DNA from 4 places in the Pseudomonas sp. B1-22 genome. Region 1 is predicted to be linked to each of the others. Evidence: predicted binding sites of a transcription regulator. Region 1 holds the regulator's gene; each other region holds the start of a gene.
What was found. The regulator sigma-54, encoded in region 1, starts transcription at its own class of promoters, with help from an activator protein. The targets are predictions, from matches to a motif close to ANTGGCATNNANNTTGCTNT.
Positions count from the first base shown of each region.

Region 2: glnA (glutamate--ammonia ligase) is a predicted target of sigma-54. The motif match lies at 1,254-1,273, and genes of this name have one in related genera.
Region 3: ACQ5BL_RS21105 (CmpA/NrtA family ABC transporter substrate-binding protein) is a predicted target of sigma-54. The motif match lies at 765-784, and genes of this name have one in related genera.
Region 4: glnK (P-II family nitrogen regulator) is a predicted target of sigma-54. The motif match lies at 1,226-1,245, and genes of this name have one in related genera.

Region 1 covers NZ_JBCHVH010000006.1:173,194-175,390, reverse strand. The annotation lists gene ptsN (PTS IIA-like nitrogen regulatory protein PtsN) at 1-264, opposite strand, end outside; gene hpf (ribosome hibernation-promoting factor, HPF/YfiA family) at 274-582, opposite strand; gene ACQ5BL_RS22830 (RNA polymerase factor sigma-54) at 661-2,163, opposite strand.
Region 2 covers NZ_JBCHVH010000003.1:289,053-291,249, forward strand. The annotation lists gene glnA (glutamate--ammonia ligase) at 1-1,157, opposite strand, end outside; gene thiI (tRNA uracil 4-sulfurtransferase ThiI) at 1,488-2,197, shown strand, end outside.
Region 3 covers NZ_JBCHVH010000005.1:487,803-489,999, forward strand. The annotation lists gene acnB (bifunctional aconitate hydratase 2/2-methylisocitrate dehydratase) at 1-513, shown strand, start outside; gene ACQ5BL_RS21105 (CmpA/NrtA family ABC transporter substrate-binding protein) at 892-2,094, shown strand; gene ACQ5BL_RS21110 (ANTAR domain-containing response regulator) at 2,097-2,197, shown strand, end outside.
Region 4 covers NZ_JBCHVH010000003.1:75,383-77,579, reverse strand. The annotation lists gene ACQ5BL_RS12380 (ammonium transporter) at 1-657, opposite strand, end outside; gene glnK (P-II family nitrogen regulator) at 700-1,038, opposite strand; gene ACQ5BL_RS12370 (accessory factor UbiK family protein) at 1,441-1,722, shown strand; gene ACQ5BL_RS12365 (YifB family Mg chelatase-like AAA ATPase) at 1,763-2,197, shown strand, end outside.

The sequences.
Region 1 (2,197 bases):
GACCGGGGCGTCCAGGTGCAGGATGGCACTGATAGGGGATTTGCAGCCGGGAAGGCGGCAGTGCGGAATGGCGATGCCATTGCCGAATCCGGTGGAGCCCAGGCGTTCGCGGGCCACCAGATTTTCGAAAATGTCTTGCGCGTCGAAACCTGGCAGCTCGCGAGCTACCAGGTTTGCGATTTGTTCAAGGACGCGTTTCTTGCTGCCGCCCGGCACGTTCACCAGGGAACGGCCGGGGGTCAGGATTTGCTCGAGTCGAATCATAGGGAGGGGTTAACGAACACCAACACCCTGCTGGCGTTCGAGGTATTTTTCCTTGTGCTTGATCAGTTGGCGGTCGAGCTTGTCGGTGAGCAGGTCAATGGCCGCATACATGTCTTCATGTTCGGCACAGGCCACTACTTCGCCACCTGCGATGTGCAGGGTGGCTTCGATTTTCTGCTTTAGCTTTTCGACCTCCATGATGACCTGAACATTGGTGATCTTGTCGAAATGGCGCTCCAGTCGGCCGAGTTTTTCGCCGACATAGTCGCGCAGGGCGTCGGTCACATCCAGTTGATGTCCACTGATGTTGACTTGCATACCGCTTTCTCCTTATTGCCCGTGTATAAGTGGCAGGTTAGATGGCCTGCCGCCGGAACACTTTGGCGTGGATCAACGTCATACCAGTCGCTTGCGTTCGCTGGAGGGAGCAATCCCCAAGGACTCCCGGTACTTGGCGACGGTGCGACGTGCCACTTGAATGCCCTGTGCCTCCAGTAAACCAGCGATCTTGCTGTCACTCAATGGCTTTTTCGGACTTTCCGCCGCGACCAGTTTCTTGATGATCGCGCGGATCGCCGTGGACGAGCATTCGCCACCCTCGGAGGTGCTGACGTGGCTGGAGAAGAAGTACTTCAGCTCGAAGATGCCACGTGGGGTGTGCATGAATTTCTGCGTGGTGACACGCGAGATGGTCGACTCGTGCATGCCCACGGCTTCGGCGATGTCGTGCAGGACCAGGGGCTTCATCGCCTCTTCGCCGTATTCGAGGAAGCCGCGCTGGTGTTCGACGATCTGGGTCGCCACCTTCATCAGCGTCTCGTTGCGGCTCTGCAGGCTCTTGATGAACCAGCGCGCTTCCTGCAGCTGGTTGCGCATGAAGGTGTTGTCGGCACTGGAGTCGGCGCGGCGCACCAGGCCCGCGTATTGCGAGTTGACGCGCAGGCGCGGCACGGCTTCCTGGTTCAGCTCCACCAGCCAGCGTTCGTTATGTTTCCGGACGATGACATCCGGCACCACGTATTCGGCTTCACCGGACTCGATTTGCGAGCCGGGGCGCGGATGCAGCGACTGGATCAGTTCGATGGTTTCGCGCAGCTCGTCTTCCTTGAGCTTCATGCGCCGCATCAGCTGGCTGTAGTCGCGGCTGCCGAGCAGGTCGAGGTGGTCGGCGACCAGCTTCTGCGCCTCGGCCAGCAGGTAGGTGTTGGCCGGCATCTGGCGCAATTGCAGGAGCAGGCATTCGCGCAGGTTGCGCGCGCCGACGCCGGCCGGCTCCATCTGCTGCACGCGGCGCAGGACGACTTCCACTTCGTCCATCTCCACGCCCAGTTCGGGGTCGATGGAGGCGAGGATGTCGTCGAGGGATTCTTCGAGGTAACCGTCGTCGTTGATGCCGTCGATGATGCTCAGTGCGATCAGGCGGTCGGTATCGGACATCGGTGCCAGGTTGAGCTGCCAGAGCAGGTGGCTCTGCAGGCTTTCACCTGCGGAGGTGCGGGAGGTGAAGTCCCACTCGTCGTCATCGTTGCTGGGCAGGCTGCTGGCGCTGGTCTGGTAGATGTCTTCCCAGGCGGTGTCGACCGGCAGCTCGTTGGGGATGCGCTCGGCCCATTGGTCCTCATCGAGGCTGTCAGCACTGGGCGTGGTGCTTTCCTGGAAGCTGTCCTGGGAGCTGCTGGTGGCGCCGTTGGCGCCCGACTCGGCGCCGTCCGCCATGGGGTCGCTGTTGTCGTAATCCTCGCCCTCTTCCTGGCGCTCCAGCATCGGGTTGGACTCCAGGGCTTCCTGGATTTCCTGTTGGAGGTCCAGCGTGGAGAGCTGGAGCAGTCGGATGGCCTGTTGCAGCTGCGGAGTCATCGTCAGCTGCTGGCCCATCTTGAGGACGAGCGATGGTTTCATGGCTGGAACTAGGCACCTTGTTCGCTGGCGCAGC
Region 2 (2,197 bases), on a different contig from region 1:
TTGTTCTGGATGCCGTCCAGACCGGCCATCAGCAGGGCTGCGAAGCACAGGTAGGGGTTGGCAGCCGGGTCCGGGAAGCGCGCTTCGATGCGGCGGGCTTTCGGGCTGGATACGTACGGGATACGGATCGAGGCGGAACGGTTGCGAGCCGAGTAAGCCAGCATCACCGGGGCTTCGAAGCCCGGAACCAGACGCTTGTAGGAGTTGGTGGCCGGGTTGGTGAAGCCGTTCAGGGCCTTGCCGTGCTTGATGATGCCGCCGATGAAGTACAGGGCGGTATCGGACAGGCCGGCATAGCCTTCGCCAGCGAAGGTGTTCTTGCCGTCCTTGGAGATCGACATGTGAACGTGCATGCCCGAGCCGTTGTCGCCGTACAGCGGTTTCGGCATGAAGGTCACGGTCTTGCCGTAGGCATCGGCGACGTTGTGGATGCAGTACTTCAGGGTCTGCACTTCGTCAGCCTTGGCAACGAGGGTGTTGAACTTCACACCGATCTCGTTCTGGCCGGCGGTGGCCACTTCGTGGTGGTGAACCTCGATGACCAGGCCCATTTCCTCCATGGCGTTACACATGGCGGTACGGATTTCGTGGTCGTGGTCGACCGGCGGTACCGGGAAGTAGCCGCCTTTCACGCCCGGGCGGTGGCCCTTGTTGCCCGACTCGATGTCAGCGTCGGTGTTCCAGGAGGCCTGCTCGGAGAAGATCTTGAACATCGAGCCGGAGATGTCGGACTTGAACTTCACTTCGTCGAAGATGAAGAACTCCGGCTCCGGGCCTACGAATACGGTGTCACCGATACCGGTGGATTTCAGGTATTCCTCGGCGCGCTTGGCGATGTTGCGCGGGTCACGCTCGTAGCCTTGCATGGTGCTCGGCTCGATGATGTCGCAGACGATGATCAGGGTCGGCTCTTCGGTGAACGGGTCGAGCACGGCGGTGCTGTCGTCCGGCAGCAGGATCATGTCGGAGGCTTCGATGCCCTTCCAGCCTTCGATGGAGGAGCCATCGAACATCTTGCCGGCTTCGAAGAAGTCATCGTCCAGCGCGTCGCGGGCGGGCATGGTGACGTGCTGCTGCTTGCCTTTGGTATCGGTGAAGCGCAGGTCAACCCACTTCACGTCATGATCTTTGATCAGTTGTTGCGACTTGTACGACATGCTGTCCTCCAGGAGGGATTAGAGCTGGGAGCTTTCTATGCCCCAGTATCGGGTGATGCCGGCCGGATAGTCCGCCAGGGCAACCTGCCTCACAAGAGAGCAAGTTGCGTGCCAGTGCCCGCAATCGTGCAGAAGCGCTGATTTACGGGGCTCTGGCGAGCGTAACCAGGAATTGCGGGATAATTGTGCACCGTTTTAGTGCCTTGTCATGGTGCATAAGTCCATTTTGGTGCGCCTGAAAGAAAGTCTCCGAATTCTGCTCAAGTCTTGAGCAATTTCGGATATAATCTTGCCCCTTTTTTTCTGTCCCATGGCAATCGCCCGGTCCGCATGAAACTCATCGTCAAGGTCTTCCAGGAAATCACCATCAAGAGCCGGCCGGTGCGCAAGCGCTTCATCCGCCAGCTGGCGAAGAACATTCGCACGGTGCTCCGCGACCTCGACCCCGAGCTGCTGGTCGAAGGCGAATGGGACAACCTGGACGTCGAGACCAAGGTCACCGATCCCAAGGTGCTGCGCGAGATGATCGAGCGCCTCACCTGTACCCCGGGCATCGGCCACTTCCTGGAAGTGCACGAGTACCCGCTGGGCGACTTCGACGACATCCTGGAGAAGTGCAAGCTGCACTTCGCCGACCAGTTGCCGGGCAAGGTCTTCTCCATGCGCTGCAAGCGCGCCGGCAAGCACCCTTTCACTTCCATCGACGTGGAGCGCTACGTCGGCGGCGGCCTGCGCCAGCAGTGCGGCGCGGCGGGCGTGTCGCTGAAGAACCCGGAAGTGCAGGTGCGGGTGGAAATCCGCTACGACCGCCTGTACGTCATCCACGCCCAGCACGAAGGCCTTGGCGGTTATCCGCTGGGTGCGCTGGAGCAGGTGCTGGTGCTGATGTCCGGCGGCTTCGATTCCACCGTGGCGGCCTACCAGATGATGCGCCGCGGCATGATCAGCCACTTCGTGTTCTTCAACCTCGGTGGTCGTGCCCATGAACTGGGCGTGATGGAAGTCGCCCACTATCTATGGGAGAAGTTCGGCCGTTCCCA
Region 3 (2,197 bases), on a different contig from region 1:
GTCGAAGGCCGCAAGATCGATGAAGTCTTCATCGGTTCCTGCATGACCAACATCGGTCACTTCCGCGCTGCCGGCAAACTGCTGGACAAGGTCAAGGGTGGCATTCCGACCCGTCTGTGGCTGGCTCCGCCGACCAAGATGGACGCCCACCAGCTGACCGAAGAAGGCTACTACGGCATCTACGGCAAGGCTGGCGCGCGCATGGAAATGCCGGGCTGCTCGCTGTGCATGGGTAACCAGGCTCGCGTACAGACCGGTTCCACCGTGGTCTCCACTTCGACCCGTAACTTCCCGAACCGTCTGGGCGACGCCACCGACGTGTTCCTGGCATCTGCCGAGCTGGCCGCTGTCGCTTCGATCATCGGCAAGCTGCCGACCGTCGAGGAGTACATGGCCTACGCGAAGGACATCGACAGCATGTCTGCCGATATCTACCGCTACCTGAGCTTCGACCAGATCGCCGAGTTCCGCGAAGCGGCAGCCAACGCGAAGATCCCGGCCGTTCAGGTCTGAGTGATCCCAGCGTGATGAAAAGCCCCGCCTGAGTGCGGGGCTTTTCTTTTGCAGTGCCGAAATAGAGCTGCCGGAGCCGGTACTCACGATGGGGCTAATACTTATTGACCGTTGCGCCCGTGGCCCGCGTGGCTAAGGTGTCAGCAGGCCCTGCCATTTCCGTGCTCAGGTGCCCTTGATGGAACCCTCCAGAGGTGCGCTCCCTCCCTCTGAGCCCCGCCCTTGTGGCGGGGCTTGTTTTTTCCGCCGAGCCTGGCACACCCCTTGCTGTACGGCCTGCAACAGGCAGCCCAACGGCGGGCCCTGAAAGACGATGACGTAGCCACCTCCGCCCAACGACGGCCGGAGCAGCGGCGTCCTTTGCCTTCAGAGGTGGAAATGATCGACAGCACCAGCGGCCGCCCGGACAGCCTGGCCTGGGTCGCCGGCTCCGACGCACCGGAGAAGACCGTACTGAACCTGGGCTTCATGGCCCTTACCGACTCCGCCTCCCTGGTGGTTGCGGCCACCCAGGGCTTCGCCCAGCCCTACGGCCTGACCCTCAACCTGCAGCGGCAGAGCTCCTGGGCCGGCCTGCGCGATCGCCTGCTCAGCGGCGAACTGGACGCGGCGCAGGGACTCTACGGCCTGATCTATGGCATGCAGCTCGGCCTGGGCGGCACCCCTGCCACCGACATGGCCGTGCTCATGGGATTGTGCCAGAACGGCCAGTCGATCAACCTCTCCGCACCGCTGATGCGCGACGGCGTGACCTGCGCTGAAGCACTGCGCCAGCACGCGCGCCACAACGGTGCACCGCTGACCCTGGCGCACACCTTCCCCACCGGCACCCATGCCCTGTGGCTGTACTACTGGCTGGCCGCCCACGGCATCCACCCGCTGCGCGATGTGCGCTCCCTGGTGGTGCCGCCGGCGCAGATGGTGGAACACCTGAAGGCCGGACGCATCGATGGTTTCTGCGCTGGCGGCCCCTGGGGCGCCCTGGCGGTGGACGAGGGCCTGGGCTTCACCCTGGCAACCAGCCAGCAGATCTGGCCGGACCACCCGGAAAAGGTGCTGAGCACCACCCGCGCCTTCGTCGAACACTACCCCAATGCCGCCCGCGCCCTGGTGATGAGCCTCCTCGACGCCAGCCGCTTCATCGAGGCCAGCGAGGACAACCTGCGCAGCGCGGCGCAACTCATCAGCGGGCAGGACTACGTCGACGCTCCGCTCTCCAGCATCGAACCGCGCCTGCTCGGCCGCTACCAGGACGGCCTCGGTCATGCCTGGCAGGACGCCCATCCGCTGCGCTTCTTCGACGGCGGCCAGGCCAATTTCCCCTGGCTGTCCGATGGCATGTGGTTCATGACCCAGTTCCGCCGCTGGGGCCTGCTGCGCGAGGACGTCGACTACCTCGGCATTGCCCGCCAGGTACAACAGCTCGACCTGTACCGAGAAGCCGCCGAAGCGGTTGGCGTAGCCGTACCGGGCGCCGACATGCGCCGCTCGACGCTGATCGACGGCCGCGTCTGGGACGGCAGCGATCCGGTCGGCTATGCCCATGGCTTCGAATTGAATGCCCTGACGGAGCGAGACTGAGCATGCTGCGCGTCCTGCTGATCAACGACACCCCGAAGAAGGTCGGGCGCCTCAAGGCGGCACTGGTGGAGTCCGGTTTCGATGTGGTCGACGAATCCGGTCT
Region 4 (2,197 bases), on a different contig from region 1:
GGCGGCGACCAGGCCCGCGACACCGGCGTTGATGTGCACCACGGTGCCGCCGGCGAAGTCCAGCACACCCCAGTCCCACAGCAGGCCACCGTCACCGCTCCACACCATGTGGGCGATCGGCGCGTAGACCAGGGTGAACCACAGGGTGGTGAAGATCAGCAGGGCGGAGAATTTCATGCGTTCGGCGAAGGCGCCGACGATCAGGGCCGGGGTGATGATCGCGAAGGTCATCTGGAACATCACGAAGACGCTCTCGGGGAACAGCGCGGCGGCGGAAGTCAGGCCGGTGGAGGTCAGGCCGCTGAGGAAGGCCTTGTCGAGTCCGCCGACGAAGGAGGCGAAGTTGACCACGCCCTTTTCCATGCCCACGGTGTCGAAGGCCAGGCTGTAGCCATAGACGACCCAGAGGATGCTGACCAGCGCGGTGATTGCGAAGCACTGCATCATGATCGACAGGACGTTCTTGGCGCGCACCATGCCGCCGTAGAACAGCGCCAGGCCGGGAATGGTCATCAGCAGCACCAGTGCGCTGGAAATCAGCATCCAGGCGGTGTCGCCGCTGTTCAGGACGGGGGCCGCGGCTTCGTCAGCCAAAGCCAGACCGGGCATTGCGAGAGGCAATAGGGCGCCTAGCCCTGCGTATTTGCGCAGAGTCATTGTTGTTTCTCCTGGGGCGTGTGGGTTCGGTGTGGGCTTGGCTTAGATCGCGTCGGTGCCGGTTTCGCCGGTACGGATACGAATGGCCTGTTCCAGGTTTACGACAAAGATCTTGCCGTCACCGATCTTCCCGGTGTTGGCGGCCTTGGTGATGGCTTCGATAACACGATCCAGTTGGTCATCGGCGATGGCGACGTCGATCTTCACCTTAGGCAGGAAGTCGACGACGTATTCCGCGCCACGGTACAGCTCGGTGTGGCCCTTCTGCCGGCCGAAGCCCTTGACTTCGGTCACAGTGATGCCCTGCACGCCGATCTCGGACAGCGACTCACGAACGTCGTCCAGCTTGAACGGCTTGATGATGGCTGTGACTAGCTTCATGTAACTCTCTCCCGTGTTTTGGTGGACCCGCCCCAGGAAGAACGAACCCGGGGACAAGTCTAAGCGCAGTGTCTGGCTTTTGTAATGCGCCGGCCGCCCTACCTCAGCACTCCGACTGCCTCAACGAAGCGATCCACCGCCTCGACTGCCGCACCGGTACTGCATCGGTGCACGCCATGCATGCCCCAAAGCATGAACCTTGCCAGCTCGGTGAAAAGCCCGTGGTTTCAGCCACTTGCTGGAATCACGGGAGTTCTGGCCAGTCGCCAGCCCGCTCCGGCCGCACCGAAAGCGCGCACGTGCAGCGGGCATACTGCTCAAAAAGCGTGCAATCCCCCGCGCCGCTGCCGGTGTCGGCTGCGTGATAGACTGCGCTCTGATTCAATCCGGAACCCATGAACCATGCTGCCGCCCAAAGCCTTCCTCGATGCCATCAGCCAACAAGCCGGACGCCTGTTCGGTGGCGAATCGCCCCTGCCGAAGGCCGAGCTGGAAGCCCAGTTCAAGGTTCTGATGCAGAGCGCCTTCAGCAAGCTCGACCTGGTCAGCCGTGACGAGTTCGACAGCCAGATGGTGGTGCTCGCCCGCACCCGCGCCCGCCTCGAGGCCCTGGAAGCCAAGGTCGCGGAAATGGAAACCAGGCTCTCGCCGCCCGCCGACGCCCCGGCCGAACCAGCCGAATAAATCCCCTCCGGCGGGGCGGCATGCGATCAAGGAGTGATCCATGTCCCTCGCCATCGTCCACAGCCGCGCCCAGGTTGGCGTCGAAGCGCCCGGCGTCACCGTCGAGGCGCACCTGGCCAACGGCCTGCCGTCGCTGACCCTGGTCGGCCTGCCCGAAGGCGCCGTAAAGGAGAGCAAGGACCGCGTGCGCAGCGCCCTGCTCAATGCCGGCTTCGACTTCCCCGCCCGCCGCATCACGCTCAACCTCGCCCCGGCCGACCTGCCGAAGGATGGTGGGCGCTTCGACCTCGCCATCGCCCTGGGCATCCTCGCCGCCAGCGGGCAGCTTGCCGATGCGAGCGGCCTGGATGATCTGGAATGCCTGGGCGAACTGGCGCTCTCCGGCACGCTACGACCGGTGCCGGGCGTACTCCCAGCCGCCTTGGCCGCCCGCGCCGCCGGACGGGCGCTGGTAGTACCCAGGGAGAATGCTGAG